DNA from 2 places in the Variovorax sp. P2_H12 genome. Region 1 is predicted to be linked to the other one. Evidence: predicted binding sites of a transcription regulator. Region 1 holds the regulator's gene; the other holds the start of a gene.
The links. The regulator sigma-54, encoded in region 1, starts transcription at its own class of promoters, with help from an activator protein. The targets are predictions, from matches to a motif close to TGGCANGNAANCTGCTTT.

Region 1 (7,590 bases):
GCGCTGATCGCCGCCACCACCGCCTACCGCGGCTTCTTCCCGCAGCGGCTGCCCGCGCCGCTGACCCCCGCGAACCTGCCGCCCGCCCTGCGCCTGCACACGCTGCGCATCGCGGTCCACGAAGGCGCCCACGGCCTGGCCGGCGTCCTGCTCTTCAACCCGGCCGATCCCACGGCGCAGCTGATGATCGGGCTGGTGGTGATGGCGATGACGCTGTCCTCGGCCTTCTCGGTCTCCTACTACACCCCGGCCATGCAGCTTGCGATCGCGCTGCTGCTGGCGCCGGTGATCGTCATGGGCCTGGCCTTCGGGGCGCCGACAATGAGGGTGCTGTCGGTGCTCGGTATCGGCCTGCTCGCGATGGTCTGGAAGCTGGTGTCCGAGCGCGCCCGCCAGCTCGAGGAGAACATCGGCCTGCGCCACAACGAAAGCTCGCTGCGCGCGCGCGCGCTGGCCGGCCTGCACGCGTCGCAGCAGGCCCAGGCCGAGCGCCTGCGCTTCTTCTCGGCCGCCAACCACGACCTGCGCCAGCCGGTGATGGCGATGGGCCTGCAGGCCGAGGTGCTGCGCCAGCAGTTGAGTGCCGGCGAGGACACGCTCAGCGTGCTGGGCACCGTCGCCGCGCTGTCGAAGGCCCAGCAGGCGCTCGAGGGGCTCACCGACCAGCTGCTCGAGATCGGGCGCATCGAGGCCGCCGCCGACCCGATCTCGCCGGTGGCGGTCGCGCTGGCGCCGCTGTTGCACGAGTTCGCGCGCCAGGCCGCCAGCGGCCGCGTGCGGGTGCGCTGCCCGGCGACCGCCGTGGTCTGGACCGATGCGGTCGCGCTGCGCCGGATCCTCGGCAACCTGGTCGACAACGCGCTCAAGTTCACGCCCCGGGGCCGCGTGCTGCTGGCCTGCCGCCGGCGCGGCGAGGCCTGGCGGATCGAGGTCCGGGACGCCGGCATCGGCATCGCTGCAGAGGCCCAGGAGCGCGTGTTCGGCGACTTCGAGCAGATCGGCAACATCGAGCGCAACCTGCAGCGCGGCCACGGCCTGGGCCTGGCGATCGTGCGTCGGCTGGCATTGCGGCTGGGCGTCGAGATCTTGCTGCGCTCGGCGCCGGGACGCGGGTCGGTGTTCGCCTTCGTGCTGCCGGCCGCGCCGCAGGGCGTGCCGCTGGCGCCTTCGCCAGCCGCGGGCGTCGAGCCCGCGCCGATGCCGCAGACGCGGCGGCTCGCTCCCGGGCTGGTCGTGCTGGTGGTCGAGGACAACCTCGTGGTGGCCGACAGCATCGCGGCGCTGCTGCGCCTCTGGGGCGCGCGGCCCGAAGTCTGCACCAGCGCCGCCGAGGCGCTCGCGCTGCCCGACCTCGCCGTCTTCGGCATCGCGCTGTGCGACATCCGGTTGCCCGGCGAACTCGACGGCATCGCGCTGGCGACCGAGCTGCAGCGCCGACGACCTTCTCTCGCCATCGCGCTGGTCTCGGCCGACATCGACGACGCCACCCAGCAACTGGCCCGCGAGCGCGGCTGGCAGGCGCTGCGCAAGCCCGTCCAGCCCGCGATGCTGCATGATGCGCTGCTGCGGCAGGCGCAACGCTGAACCGCCTATGCTCCGGCCATGCCCGACGCGCTGCCGACACCCTTGGTCGATTCCAACGACGCCCCATGCTACGGCCCGGTGGCGATCGCCCTGCACTGGCTGCTGGCGCTGATGATCCTCGGCTCCGTCTGCCTCGGCCTGTCGATGACCGGTCTGCCGCTCTCGCCGCTGCGCCTCAAGCTCTACAACTGGCACAAGTGGGCCGGCATCACGATCCTGGCACTGTCGGCCGTGCGCCTGCTGTGGCGCCTGTCCCACCCGCCGCCGTCCCTGCCGGCGCGCATCCGGGCGGCCATGCCGGGCTGGCAATGGGTGGCGCACCGCGGCCTGCACCTGCTGCTCTACCTGCTGTTCTTCGCCGTGCCGCTGCTGGGCTGGGCCTACAGCTCCGCGTTGGGCTTTCCCGTCGTGTGGCTGGGCGTGCTGCCGTTGCCGGACTTCGTGCCGGTCGACAAGGATTTCGCCGAGGCGGTGCTGAAGCCGCTGCACAAGATCGGCGCCTTCGGCCTCGCCGCGGCGGCGCTGGTCCACGCCGCGGCCGCCCTCAAGCACCACTTCGTCGACCGCGACGGCCTGCTCGACCGCATGTCGCCTCTTTCACCCCGGAAACGCCTCCCATGACCCTCCTTGACATGGCCTGCCGCGGGTGGTGCGCGGCGGCGCTGATCGTCGCCGGCACGGCCGCCGCCGAGCCGCCGGCACCGGCGAAACTGCTGCCGGCCCCGAGCCGGATCGCCTTCGTGTTCAAGCAGATGGGCGTGCCGGTGGAAGGCGTGTTCAGGAAGTTCGATGCCCGGATTGCCCTCGACCCGCGCAAGCCCGAAGACGGCAGCGTCGCGCTGCAGATCGACGTCGCCAGCGCCAGCCTGGGCATCCCGCAGACCGATGCCGAGCTGCCTAGGCCCACCTGGTTCGACAGCGACCGTTTCCCGAAGGCGGAATTCCACTCCAGCGCCATCAAGGCGCTGGGCAGCGGCCGCTTCGAGGTCGCCGGCCGGCTGACCATCAAGGGCAGCAGCCGGGACGTGGTCGTGCCGGTGGAGATCCTGCAGTCCTATGGCCAGTCGACCGCGACTGGAAGCCTTACGATCCAGCGCCTCGCCTTCAGGATCGGCGAAGGCGAATGGACCGACACGTCGATGGTGGCCGACGACGTGCAGGTGCGCTTCAAGCTGGTGCTGACCGGCCTCGGCCCGCTGTGAAATCCTTCGATGTTTCCACCTTCATCCGAAAGCGCGCCATGAAGAAATTGCTCACACTCGCCGCGCTGGCGACGGCGGCGGCACTGGCCGGCGCCCAGCAGGCACCCGAGGCGGCCGCCAAGCCGGCCGGCGGCCCTGCCAAGGGCGCGAGCTACGTGGTCGACCCGACCCATACCTTCGTCAACTACGAGATGGGCCACTACGGCACCACCACCAACCGCGGCCGCTTCAGCACCAAGGACGGCCAGGTCAAGATCGACCCCTCGGGCACCGCCGGCAAGATCGACATCACGATGGACATCAGCTCAATCAACACCGGCGTCGACCTGCTCAACCGGCACCTGCTGAGCAAGGACTTCTTCAACGTGGCGGAGTTTCCGACCGCCCGCTTCGTCGCCGACCAGATCGACTTCAGCGGCGACAAGGTCACGCAGGTCAACGGCACGCTCACCTTGATGGGCAAGAGCCGCCCCGTGGTGCTCAAGGCCAACCGCTTCAACTGCTACCTGAGTCCGCTCATCAATCGCCAGATCTGCGGCGGCGACTTCGAGACCTTGGTGGAGCGCAGCCAGTGGGGCATCAACTGGGGGCTCGCCTTCGGCTTCGAGGACAAGGTGAGGCTGCTGGTGCAGGTCGAGGCCATCAACATCCAGTAGCGCTACAGCAGGCTCTCCGGCGCCAGCGGCGCGAGCAGTTCCAGCATCACGCGGTCCCACAGGCCCGAGTCGGGCTCCACGGTGAGCACGTCCTCGGCCTCGCCCTCGCGGCTGACCCATTCGAGCGCTTCGCCGCCGTCGGCGAAGCGCACCCGGTAGGCGCCCTGCTGCTTCAGCACGTCGAGCAGCTTCAGGACCTGCTGCGCCATCTCGGGGCTGGCGATGAACAGGCCGATCTCCGTGTTGTGGGTGTCCGAGCGCGGATCGAAGTTCATCGAGCCCAGGAACAGCGCCCTGCGATCGAAGATCGCCGCCTTTGCATGCAGCCGGCCGACCTGCGAGCCGAACAGGCCCAGCCGCACGCTGCGCTTGGTGCGCGCCGAGCTCAGCTCGTGGATCTCGACGCCGAGCCGCAGCATGTCGGGACGGTAGCGCCGGTAGCCGGTGTGGACCAGCGGCTCGTCGGTGGCCGCCAGCGAATTGGTGACGACGCTGATCCGGACCCCGCGCCCGCGGACCTCGCGCATCACCTCCAGCCCCGCCTGGCCCGGGATCAGGTAGGGCGACACCAGCGTGACTTCGGCGCGCGAGCGCCGCATCTGCTCGATCACGTTGTAGCGCACGCTGTCGACGTCGAGCAGCGGCACCCCGCCATAGGAGGCGGTCTTGCCGACCACGCGGTCGGGCGAGTCGGCATAGGCTTCGGCCAGGGTCCAGATCAGGCCGAGCCGGGCGCCGTCCTTCAGCTCCGGCCCCAGCGGCGCGTAGCCCAGCACGTCGTTCGGTGCCGGCGGGCGCGGCGGCGCAGTGGTTGCGGGGCCGGTGGCCTGATCGAAGCGCTGCTGCAGCTCCTCGCGCGGCAGCGAGGATGCGACCACGCTGCCGATCGGCCGCACGTAGGGGCTGTTCCAGTACAGGTCGAACAGGCTGCCGAGGCGCTTCACCAGGGCGCCGGCGACGAAGGTGTCGATGTCCAGGAAGTTCGCGCCGGCGGTCTGCGTGAAGTACTGACTGCCGATGTTGCGCCCGCCTGCCACCGCCATCGCGCCGTCGGCGATGAAGAGCTTGTTGTGCATCCGGCGATTGACGCGGTCGAAGTCGAACAGCGAGCTCGAGAAGCGCTGCAGCAGGCTGCCGCGGCCGGCCGGGAAAGGGTTGAACAGCCGCAGCTCGAGGTTCGGCGTGGCGGCCAGCGCCAGCAACAGGTCGTCCTCGCCCGAGGTGTAGAGGTCGTCCATCAGGAGCCGCACGCGCACGCCGCGCAGGGCCGCATCGCGCAGGGTGCGCAGGAAGTAGCGGCCGGTGTCGTCGTTCTCGATCTGGTAGTACTGGACGTCGAGCGTGCGCTCGGCGCGGCGCGCGAGCTGCAGCCGCGTGTCGAGCGCGAAGTCGCCGCCGGGCATGAGCCGGAAACCGCTCAGATCCGGATCGGGCGACGAGGCCTTGGCGATCCGGCCCAGCGCGGTCTCGCCCGAAGCCATGATTGCACTCGAGGGCGGGCGCTCGACATCGGCCGGCAGCATCGCGCAGCCGCTGGCCAGAAGCACCGCCGCCGCCAGTGCCGCACCGAGCCGCCACCCGCGCACCAGCACGCCCTAGAGCGCCTTGCGCAGATTGGCCGGAGCGATACGCAGCGCCTCGCGGTACTTCGCGACGGTGCGGCGCGCGCACTCGATGCCCTGCTCCTTGAGCATCTCGGAGATCTGGCTGTCGGACAGCGGTTTCTTGAGGTCCTCGGCGCTCACGAACTGCTTGATCAGCGCCCGCACCGCGGTGCTCGAGGCATTGCCGCCGGTCTCGGTGCCGAGCGCCGAGCCGAAGAAGTACTTGAGCTCGAACGTGCCGTAAGGCGTCGCCATGTACTTGGCGGTGGTCACGCGGCTGATGGTCGATTCGTGCAGGCCGAGTTCGTCGGCGATCTCGCGCAGCACCAGCGGGCGCATCGCCAGCTCGCCGTGCACGAAGAAGCTCTTCTGCCGCTCGACGATCGCGTTCGACACCCGCAGGATGGTGTCGAAGCGCTGCTGGATGTTCTTGATGAACCAGCGCGCCTCCTGCAACCGCTGCGAGAGCGCCTGGCTGCCCTCGCCCTTGTGCTGCTTGAGCGCGCCGGCATAGATGTCGTGCACGCGCAGCCGCGGCATGACCTCGGGGTTCAGCATGACGCGGAACTTGATGTTGGTGCTGGTGCCGTTGCCGATGCGCGTGACGATCACGTCCGGCACCACCACGTTGCGCTCGACGTCGACGAAGCGGCGGCCCGGCTTGGGCTCGAGCCGGGCGATCAGCTGCAGGGCGGCGCGCACCTCTTCCTCGTTGCTGCGCGCGAGCGTCGCCAGCCGCTTGAAATCGCGCCGCGCGAGCAGTTCCATCGGCTGCTTGCAGACCGCGATCGCGGTCTGGCGCACCCGCGCCTCGTCGGCACCCTCGCCGGGGTGCGCCAGGGCGCGCAGCTGGATCGTCAGGCACTCGCCGAGGTTGCGGGCGCCGACGCCCACCGGCTCCAGGCTCTGCAGCAGGCCGAGCGCGACCTGGAAGTGATGCACCAGGTCGTCGAACTGGTCGTTGTCGTCGCCGGCCAGGCCCGAGGCCAGGGCCGGCAGCGAATCCTCGAGGTAGCCGTCGTCGTTGAGCGACTCGATCAGGAAGCGCAGCGCGGCGCGGTCGGTCTCGCTGAGCCGCAGGCCCAGTGCCTGCCGATGCAGGAAGGACTGCAGCGTTTCGTGGCTGCGCGCCAGTTCGGTGGCGTCGGTGCGTTCGTCGCCGAGGTTGTTGGCGCGCGCGGGCGCATCGCCGCCCCATTCGCTGTCGTCGGGTGCCAGGTCGACCGTGCCGTCGCCTTCCCAGTCGGGCTCGCCGTCGGCGGCGTCGAGCGGCGCCGTCTCGGCCTCGGGTGTCGCGACCGCAACCTCGGTGGCAGCGGCCGCGGGGCCGGGAGCGTAGTCGCCATCGCCTTCGGCCTGCCGATCGTCGTCGCGCACCGGCGCATCGGCGGCGTCCAGCCCGAACTCCTCGCGCGCCGCCTCTTCGGCCGTCCGCTCGAGGAAAGGGTTGTCGTCGAGCATCTGCTCGACTTCCTGGCTCAGCTCGAGGGTGGACAGCTGCAGCAGCCGGATCGATTGCTGCAGTTGCGGCGTCAGCGCCAGATGCTGGGAGACGCGAAGCGAAAGCCCCTGCTTCATCGAGTAAGGCCCCTACATCCGGAAATGTTCGCCCAGGTACACGCGTCGCACCTCGGCGTTGTCGACGATCTCCGAAGGCGTGCCTTGTGCCAGCACATGCCCGTCGCTGATGATGAACGCGTGATCGCAGATGCCCAGCGTCTCGCGTACGTTGTGGTCGGTGATGAGCACGCCGAGGCCGCGCTCCTTCAGGAAACTGATGATCCGCTGGATCTCGATCACCGCGATCGGGTCGATGCCGGCGAAGGGCTCGTCCAGCAGGATGAAGCGCGGCTGCGTCGCCAGGGCGCGCGCGATCTCGACCCGGCGGCGTTCGCCGCCGGACAGCGACAGCGCCGGTGAATCGCGCAGGTGGTCGACGCGCAGGTCGGCCAGCAGTTCGCCCAGCCGCTCGTCGATGTGCGCCTTGCTGAGCGGCACCATCCGGCCGTGGTCGTCGGGCTCGCTCTGCAGCTCGAGCACTGCGCGCACGTTTTCCTCGACCGTCAACTTGCGGAAGATCGAGGCCTCCTGCGGCAGGTAGCTCAGGCCCATGCGCGCGCGACGATGGATCGGCATGTGGGCGATCGGCTCGCCGTCGATCGAGATCTCTCCGGCATCGGCCCGCACCAGCCCGACGATCATGTAGAACGAGGTGGTCTTGCCCGCGCCGTTGGGGCCCAGCAGCCCGACCACTTCGCCCTTCTGCACGGCGAGCGACACATCCTTCACGACCGTGCGGCTGCCATAGCTCTTCTGCAGGCTGCGCGCCTCCAGCCGGCTGACCGGCCCATCGCTTCCATTCAACCCGGCGGTTTCGATCACTTCTTGGACTCTCCGCCGAGCGTGGTGGTGGAACGCAGGCTGTTGCCCGGAGCCGGGGTCGCCGCGGGCTTGGCACCGCCGCTGCCGGGCGCCGGGGCGGCCGCCTTGGGCGTCAGGATGGCCTTGACGCGGCCGCTCGCCTGTGTCGCCACGCCGGCGTTC
Region 2 (7,590 bases), on a different contig from region 1:
GCCCAGCACGAGCAGTTCGGCACCCAGGCTGTAGTGCTTGGTATCGGCATCGCGCACCACGAAGCCGTCGCGCATCAGCACCTCGATGAGGCGCAGCACGGTGGTCTTGTCGAGGCCGGTCGCCAGCGCGATGTCGGTCAGCCGTGCGACGCCCGGGTCGGACAGGGCTCGCAGGATGCGGCAGGCGCGCTCGACCGACGAGGTCGGCTCGGTGGCGCTGTTGGCGAGCACGGAGGGGACGGAGCGGGGACGGACGGCCATCGTATGCCTGTGTTTCGTTCTACGGAACCTGTTTGTCTGGCATTCATTGAAGTTCCGGCGCTCCCCATCGTCAAGCGAAAGACAAAAAGTTGCGGTGAATGAAACTTTTCAAGGGGAAACCCCGACGACCTGCGTTCGGGGCACGACGTGATGCCAATAGCGCGCCTGCCGTTCCCGCTCGCAGACCAGCTGCTCCGGCCGCGTGCTGGTCCAGGTCGCAGCGCCGCAGCGCGGCGACTCGGCCAGCGCGATCCCGCGCTCTCGATAGCGCGCCACCACCTGCGCGGCCGGGTGCCCGAAGCGGTTGCGGTAGCCGGCCTGGACCAGCGCGATGCGCGGCCGCACCGCGTCGAGCAGCAGCGCGGTCGACGAGGTCTTGCTCCCATGGTGCGGCGCCAGCAGCACATCGGCGCGCAGGTCCGGCGTGCGCGCCACCAGCGCCGCCTCCTGCAGGCGCTCGATGTCGCCGGCCAGCAGGGCGGTCGCGCGGCCGTTGCCGATGCGCAGCACGCACGAGATGGCGTTGGGCCTGGGCTTGACGAAGGCGGCGTAATCGTCGCCCTGCGGATGCAGGACCTCGAAATCGACGCCATCCCAGTGCCAGCGCTGGCCGGCCTCGCAGCGCCGAGCCGGCCGCACGGCCTGCAGCGGGTGCTCGGCCTCGATCGAACTCAGCAGCGTCGCCTGCGGCTGCGCCGCCAGCACCGCGGGCGCGCCGCCCACGTGGTCGCTGTCGCGATGGCTCAGCACGACGGCATCCAGCCGCTCGCCGAGCGCCCGCAGCAGCGGCACCAGCACCCGCTGGCCGGCGTCGCTGTCGGGGCCGTAGCGCGGGCCCGTGTCGTACAGCAGGCTGTGCGTGGCGGTGCGCACCAGCACGGCGTTGCCCTGCCCGATGTCGGCCGCGAGCAGTTCGAATTCGCCCGCGGCGGGCCGCGGCGCCTGCCACAGCAGCGCCGGCAGCAGCAGCGGCACCCCGAGCAGGCGCAGCGACCCCGGCAGCCGCATCGCCAGCAAGGTGCCGCCCAGAACGCCCGCCACCGCCATCCAGAGCGGCGGCGCCGGCATCGACAAGGCCGCGAACGGCAGGCCGGCGAGCCACTCCAGCACCCACGACAGGGCCTGCACCGACCACGCGGCGGCATGCCACAACGGTGCGGCAACGACGCCGAGCATCGCCAGCGGCGTCACGACCAGCGTGACCCAGGGAATCGCAACCGCATTGGCCAGCAGGCCGACGGCCGAGACCTGCTGGAACAGCAGCAGCGTGAGCGGCGTCAGCGCCAGCGTCACGACCCATTGCTCGCGCAGCAGGCGCAGCAGGCGCCCGGCGAGGCCTGCCGGCGCGACGGCGGGCGCCGCGCCGTCGGAGGCGAACAGCACGCCCACGGCGACGAAGCTCAGCCAGAAGCCCGCCTGCATCAGGGCCCAGGGGTCGGCCGCGACCACGACGGCGCAGGCGAAGAGCCAGACGAAGGGCCAGGGCCAGCGCCGGCCCGTGAGGCGAAGCAACCCGATGGCGGTGAGCATCAGCACGGTGCGCTGCGAAGGCACGCCCCAGCCGCTGAACACCGCATAGAGCGCGGCCAGCAGCACGCCCCCGACCAGCGCGCCATGCTGCGCCGGCCAGTGCAGCATCAGGCGGCCGCTGCGGCGCCACAGGGCGCCGACGAGCGCGGTGGCGAGCCAGGCGAACATCGTGATGTGGAGGCCGGAGATCGACATCAGGTGGGCGACACCGGTGGCACGGAAGACGTCCCAGTCGGTGCGCTCGATCGCGTTCTGGTCGCCCGTGACCAGCGCCGCGACCACGCCGGCCCGGCGCGGGTCGTCGATACGCTCGAAAGCGGCATCGCGCACCGATTCGCGCAAGCGCTCGACCGGATGGCGCCAGGTCGAGCCCAGGCGCTCCGGCGCGGGATCGCGGACGCCGGTGCGGAGCTGGCCGGTCGCGTGCTCGCCCTGCTCCCACAGGCGAAGCTCATGGTCGAAGCCATGCGGGTTGAGGCTGCCGTGCGGCGCCCGCAGCCGCACCGCGAAGCGCCACCGCTCGCCCGCGTGCAGCGGCGCCGGCTTGTCGGCCTCCTCGGCCGGACGCGCCCAAGGGCCCGTGGACGTGTCGTACCAGCCCAGCGAGACGCGCGATGGCACCTGCGGCGGCGGGCCGTCGCCGGCGTCCGCCGCCKGGGCCCAGCGCGCCGACTCGAGCTCGAACGCGAACCGGGTCGCGCCGGCGCCAAGCTGGGGCATGCTCGCGACCCGGCCCTCCACCAGCAGATCGCGTCCCTCGACGGCCGGCGACAGGGCGCCGGCCGCGTAGTCCGCGGCGCGCCAGCCCGCCGAGCCGCCACCGGCCATCGCGCCCAGCAGCAGCGCCGTCGGCAGCCACAGCGCCGACGGCCAGCGCAGCGCACCGAGCCCCAGCCAGCCGCACGCGGCCAGCGTGAGCAGGCCCGCATAGAACGCCCAGTGCCACAGCGCCGCCTGCTGCAGCTGCAGCGCAGCGCCGAGCACCGAGCCCGCCATCGCGGCGAAGACCGCCAGGGCGCGCGTCCGCCGCCCGGCCGTCACGAGACGACTCCCGATTCCATCTGCAACTCACTCCCTTGTGCGCTTCTTTGGCGCGCAAATTGCTTTCTGTGTCGGCTAGTATGCGACTCACCCCGAGGCATCCTCGACGCACCGAGAAACAATGTCCATCCACGCCGCCCTTCACCACGTCACCCACTACAAGTACGACCGTCCGGTGCAACTCGGCCCCCAGGTGGTCCGCCTGCGTCCGGCGCCGCATTGCCGCAGCAACGTGATCTCGTACTCGCTGCGGGTCGAGCCCGAAGAGCACTTCGTCAACTGGCAGCAGGACCCGTTCGCGAACTACCAGGCGCGGCTGGTGTTCCCCGAGAAGACGCGCGAGTTCAAGGTCACGGTCGACCTCGTGGTCGAGATGGCGGTCTACAACCCCTTCGATTTCTTCCTCGAGCCGCAGGCCGAGAACTTCCCTTTCAAGTACACCGAGGCGCAGGCGCAGGAGCTGGCGCCCTACCTGGTGGCCGACGCGGCCACGCCGCTGGTGCAGGCCTACCTCGAGAAGGTCGACCGCAAGGCACAGCGCACCATCGACTTCCTGGTCGGCATCAACCAGCAGGTGCAGCAGGACGTCAACTACCTGATCCGCATGGAGCCCGGCGTGCAGACGCCCGAGGAGACGCTGACCAACGGCTCGGGCTCCTGCCGCGACTCCGGCTGGCTGCTGGTGCAGCTGCTGCGCCACTGCGGCCTGGCGGCGCGCTTCGTGTCGGGCTACCTGATCCAGCTCACGCCCGACGTCAAGGCGCTCGACGGCCCGAGCGGCACCACGGTCGACTTCACCGACCTGCATGCCTGGTGCGAGGTCTACCTGCCCGGGGCGGGCTGGATCGGACTCGACGCCACCTCGGGCCTCTTGGCCGGCGAAGGCCACATCCCGCTGGCCTGCACGCCGACGCCCTCGAGCGCCGCGCCGATCGAGGGCGCGGTCGACGAAGCCGAGGTCGCGTTCGGCCACGAGATGAAGGTCACGCGCATCCACGAGTCGCCACGCGTCACCAAGCCCTACACCGAAGCGCAATGGGCCGAGGTGCTGGCGCTGGGCGATGCGGTCGACAAGCGCCTCGCGGCCGGCGACGTGCGCCTCACGATGGGCGGCGAGCCGACCTATGTGGCCACCAGCGACCGCGACGCCGCCGAATGGAACACCGACGCCCTCGGCCCCACGAAGCGCGGCTATGCGACCGAACTGGTGCACAAGCTGCGGGCCGAATACGGCAAGGGCGGCTTCCTGCACTTCGGCCAGGGCAAGTGGTACCCGGGCGAGCAGCTGCCGCGCTGGGCGCTGTCGATCTTCTGGCGCGCCGACGGCCAGACGCTGTGGCACAACCCGGCGCTCTTCGCCGACGAGCGCACGCCCACGCACTACACCAGCGAGGATGCGCGCCGCTTCACCACGGAGCTCTCGCACCGCCTGGGCCTGACCGAGCGCTACATCCAGCCCGGCTACGAGGACGTGTACTACTACCTCTGGCGCGAGCGCCGGCTGCCGGTCAACGTCGACCCCTTCGACTCCAGGCTCGACGACGAGATGGAGCGCGTCCGTTTGCGACGCGTGTTCACGCAGAAGCTCGACGCCGTGATCGGCTACATGCTGCCGATCGAGGCCGCCAACGCCGACACCGATGCGCCCGCGCTCGCGGGTCCGGGCTGGAAGACCGGCCCCTGGTTCCTGCGCGATGACCGCATGTACCTGATCCCGGGCGATTCGCCCATGGGCTACCGGCTGCCGCTCGATTCGCAGCCCTGGACCAGCAAGGGCGACTACCCCTACCTGATCGAGCGCGACCCGACCGCGCCGCGCGCCAGCCTGCCGGCATCGGCCGACTACCGTGCACGCTACGCGGGCCTGCCGGCCGGCGCGGATGCCGATCGCGGCGCCGTGCCCTATGCCTTCGGTGCGCCCGAAGCGGCGCCGGCGGCGCTGCGCAGGCAGGCGCCGGGCGACGGCCCCCACCCGACGGCAGACGCCGCCATCGACCCGACCACGCCGCGCCAGCCGCGGCGCGGCGAGTCGGCCCACTGGATCACCCGCAGCGCGCTGTGCGTCGAGGTGCGCGACCCGCGCCGCGCCAACGGACCGGCGGCCGAAAAGGTCGGCAGCGCCTCGGGCGTGCTCTACGTCTTCATGCCGCCGCTGGCGCGGCTGGAGGACTACCTCGACCTGGTCGCCGCGATCGAAGCCACGGCCGAGCTGCTCGGCGTGAAGATCGTGATGGAAGGCTATCCGCCGCCGCGCGATCCGCGCCTCAAGATGCTGCAGGTCACGCCCGATCCCGGTGTCATCGAAGTCAACATCCATCCCGCGCACAACTGGCGCGAGCTGGTCGAGCACACCGAGTTCCTCTACAACGCCGCGTTCGAGACCCGCCTGTCGGCCGAGAAGTTCATGACCGACGGCCGCCACACCGGCACCGGCGGCGGCAACCACTTCGTGATGGGCGGCGCGGTTCCGACCGACAGCCCCTTCCTGCGCCGGCCCGAGCTGCTGGCCAGCCTGCTGCTCTACTGGCACAACCATCCGTCGCTGAGCTACCTGTTCTCGGGCATGTTCATCGGCCCGACCAGCCAGGCGCCGCGCGTGGACGAGGCCCGAAACGACCAGGTCTACGAGCTCGAGATCGCGCTCAAGGAAATCGCCCGCAACCGCGAGATCCACGGCCAGAACATGCCGGCCTGGCTGGTCGACCGGACCTTGCGCAACATCCTGGTCGACGTCACCGGCAACACGCACCGCAGCGAGTTCTGCATCGACAAGCTCTACTCGCCCGACTCCAGCACCGGCCGCCTGGGCCTGCTCGAGCTGCGCGCCTTCGAGATGCCGCCGCATGCCCGCATGAGCATCGCGCAGCAACTGCTGCTGCGCGCCTTCATCGCCCGCTTCTGGGACGCCCCCTACCAGGCGCCGGCCACCCGCTGGGGCACCGAGCTGCACGACCGCTTCCTGCTGCCGACCTTCGTCAGGATGGACTTCGACGACGTCATCAGCGAGATGCGGCAGGCCGGCTTCGCCTTCGACCCGAACTGGTTCGCGCCGCACTTCGAGTTCCGCTTCCCGCTGGTCGGCCAGGTGCAGGCGATGGGTGTCGAGCTGTCGCTGCGCAACGCGCTCGAGCCCTGGCACGTGATGGGCGAGGAAGGCTCGGCCGGCGGCACGGTGCGCTATGTCGACTCGTCGCTCGAACGCATCGAGGTGCGCGTCACCGGCCTCAACGAAAGCCGCTACGTCATCACCGTCAACGGCCGTGTGCTGCCGCTGCAGCCCACCGGCACCGTCGGCGAGTTCGTGGCCGGCGTCCGCTACAAGGCCTGGAATCCGCCCTCGGCGCTGCATCCGAGCATCGGCGCGCATGCACCCCTGACCTTCGACATCGTCGACACCTGGATGAAGCGCTCGCTCGGCGGTTGCCAGTACTTCGTGGCGCACCCGGGCGGCCGCAACTACGACACCTTCCCGGTCAACGCCTACGAGGCCGAAAGCCGGCGCCACTCGCGCTTCTCGCGCATGGGCCACACGCCGGGGCTGATGCGCACGCCGCCGGCGACCATCGAGCTGGCCGGCAGCCGCGAGTTCCCCTTCACGCTGGACCTGAGACGCTAAAGCCAGGGATACCGCGGAACCGGCTTTGCCGGGCCGCTGGTATCGCCCCCGGCAGGGGGTGGGCGCCCGACACGAAGTGCGGGCAACCTGGGGGCGAGTAACAATCCCACCGTGGACCCACAGAACGAATCCCTCTTCGACGCCCAGGCGCTGGAAGCGCCTGCTGCGCTCGCGGCCTCGATCGCTCCCCCGGCCGCGCCGGGCCATTTCGATGAGCTGCGCGGCGCCGCCACGCCGCAGGACGCATCGCGTCCGGCTGCGCCCGCCTCACCCTTTTCACAGCCGGCGCCGCTCTACGAAGCCTCGTCCGTCCCGCCTGCCGCGCCGGTCGCCGAAGACGACGACGATTCCGGTCCGGACGAACAGACGCCACTGGCCCCAGCGTGGGCCGACTTCTTCGAGCACCTGGGTCCGGGCGGCTTCGACGACCTGCCGCGGCGCGCCGTCAGCCTCGAGCGCCAGATCCGCGACAACGGCGTCACCTACAACGTCTACGCCGATGCCGACGGTCCGCAGCGGCCCTGGTCGCTCGACCTGTTCCCGCTGATCGTCTCGCCCGAGAGCTGGGCCCAGATCGAGGCCGGCGTGCAGCAGCGCGTGCACGTGCTCGACCGGGTGATGGCCGACGTCTACGGGCCCCAGCAGCTGCTGGCCGAGGGGCTGCTGCCGCCTGCGCTGGTCCAGGGCCACCCGGGCTACCTGCGGGCCATGCACGGCGTGCGCCCGCCCGGCGACACCTGGCTGCACATCGCGGCCTTCGATCTCGCACGCGGGCCCGACGGCAACTGGTGGGTGGTCTCGCAGCGCACGCAGGCGCCCTCCGGCCTGGGCTACCTGCTCGAGAACCGGCTCGCGATCGCACGCCAGTTCCCGCAGGCCTTCGAGAACCTGCAGGTGCAGCGCGTGGCCGCCACCTACAACGCGATGATGGAGGGCCTGCAGCGCATGTGCCCGGCCGGCCAGCCGCCGCACATCGCGCTGCTGACGCCCGGCCCCTACAACGAGACCTACTTCGAGCATGCCTACCTGGCGCGCTACCTCGGCATCACGCTGGTCGAGGGCAGCGATCTCACGGTGCGCGACCAGCGCCTGTACCTCAAGACCCTGCAGGGCCTCAGGCCGGTGCACGGGCTGGTCAAGCG

Region 2: the regulator sigma-54 is predicted to act here: its motif matches at 2,881-2,898, upstream of AC1DYK_RS07645 (transglutaminase family protein).

Annotation. Positions count from the first base shown of each region.
Region 1 covers NZ_JBFUFO010000084.1:1,161-8,750, forward strand. The annotation lists gene AC1DYK_RS35010 (sensor histidine kinase) at 1-1,584, shown strand, start outside; gene AC1DYK_RS35015 (cytochrome b) at 1,603-2,205, shown strand; gene AC1DYK_RS35020 (YceI family protein) at 2,202-2,786, shown strand; gene AC1DYK_RS35025 (YceI family protein) at 2,825-3,442, shown strand; gene AC1DYK_RS35030 (phospholipase D family protein) at 3,445-4,965, opposite strand; gene AC1DYK_RS35035 (RNA polymerase factor sigma-54) at 5,038-6,624, opposite strand; gene lptB (LPS export ABC transporter ATP-binding protein) at 6,637-7,428, opposite strand; gene lptA (lipopolysaccharide transport periplasmic protein LptA) at 7,425-7,590, opposite strand, start outside.
Region 2 covers NZ_JBFUFO010000008.1:161,261-168,850, reverse strand. The annotation lists gene AC1DYK_RS07655 (IclR family transcriptional regulator) at 1-261, opposite strand, end outside; gene AC1DYK_RS07650 (DNA internalization-related competence protein ComEC/Rec2) at 370-2,787, opposite strand; gene AC1DYK_RS07645 (transglutaminase family protein) at 2,954-6,448, shown strand; gene AC1DYK_RS07640 (circularly permuted type 2 ATP-grasp protein) at 6,536-7,590, shown strand, end outside.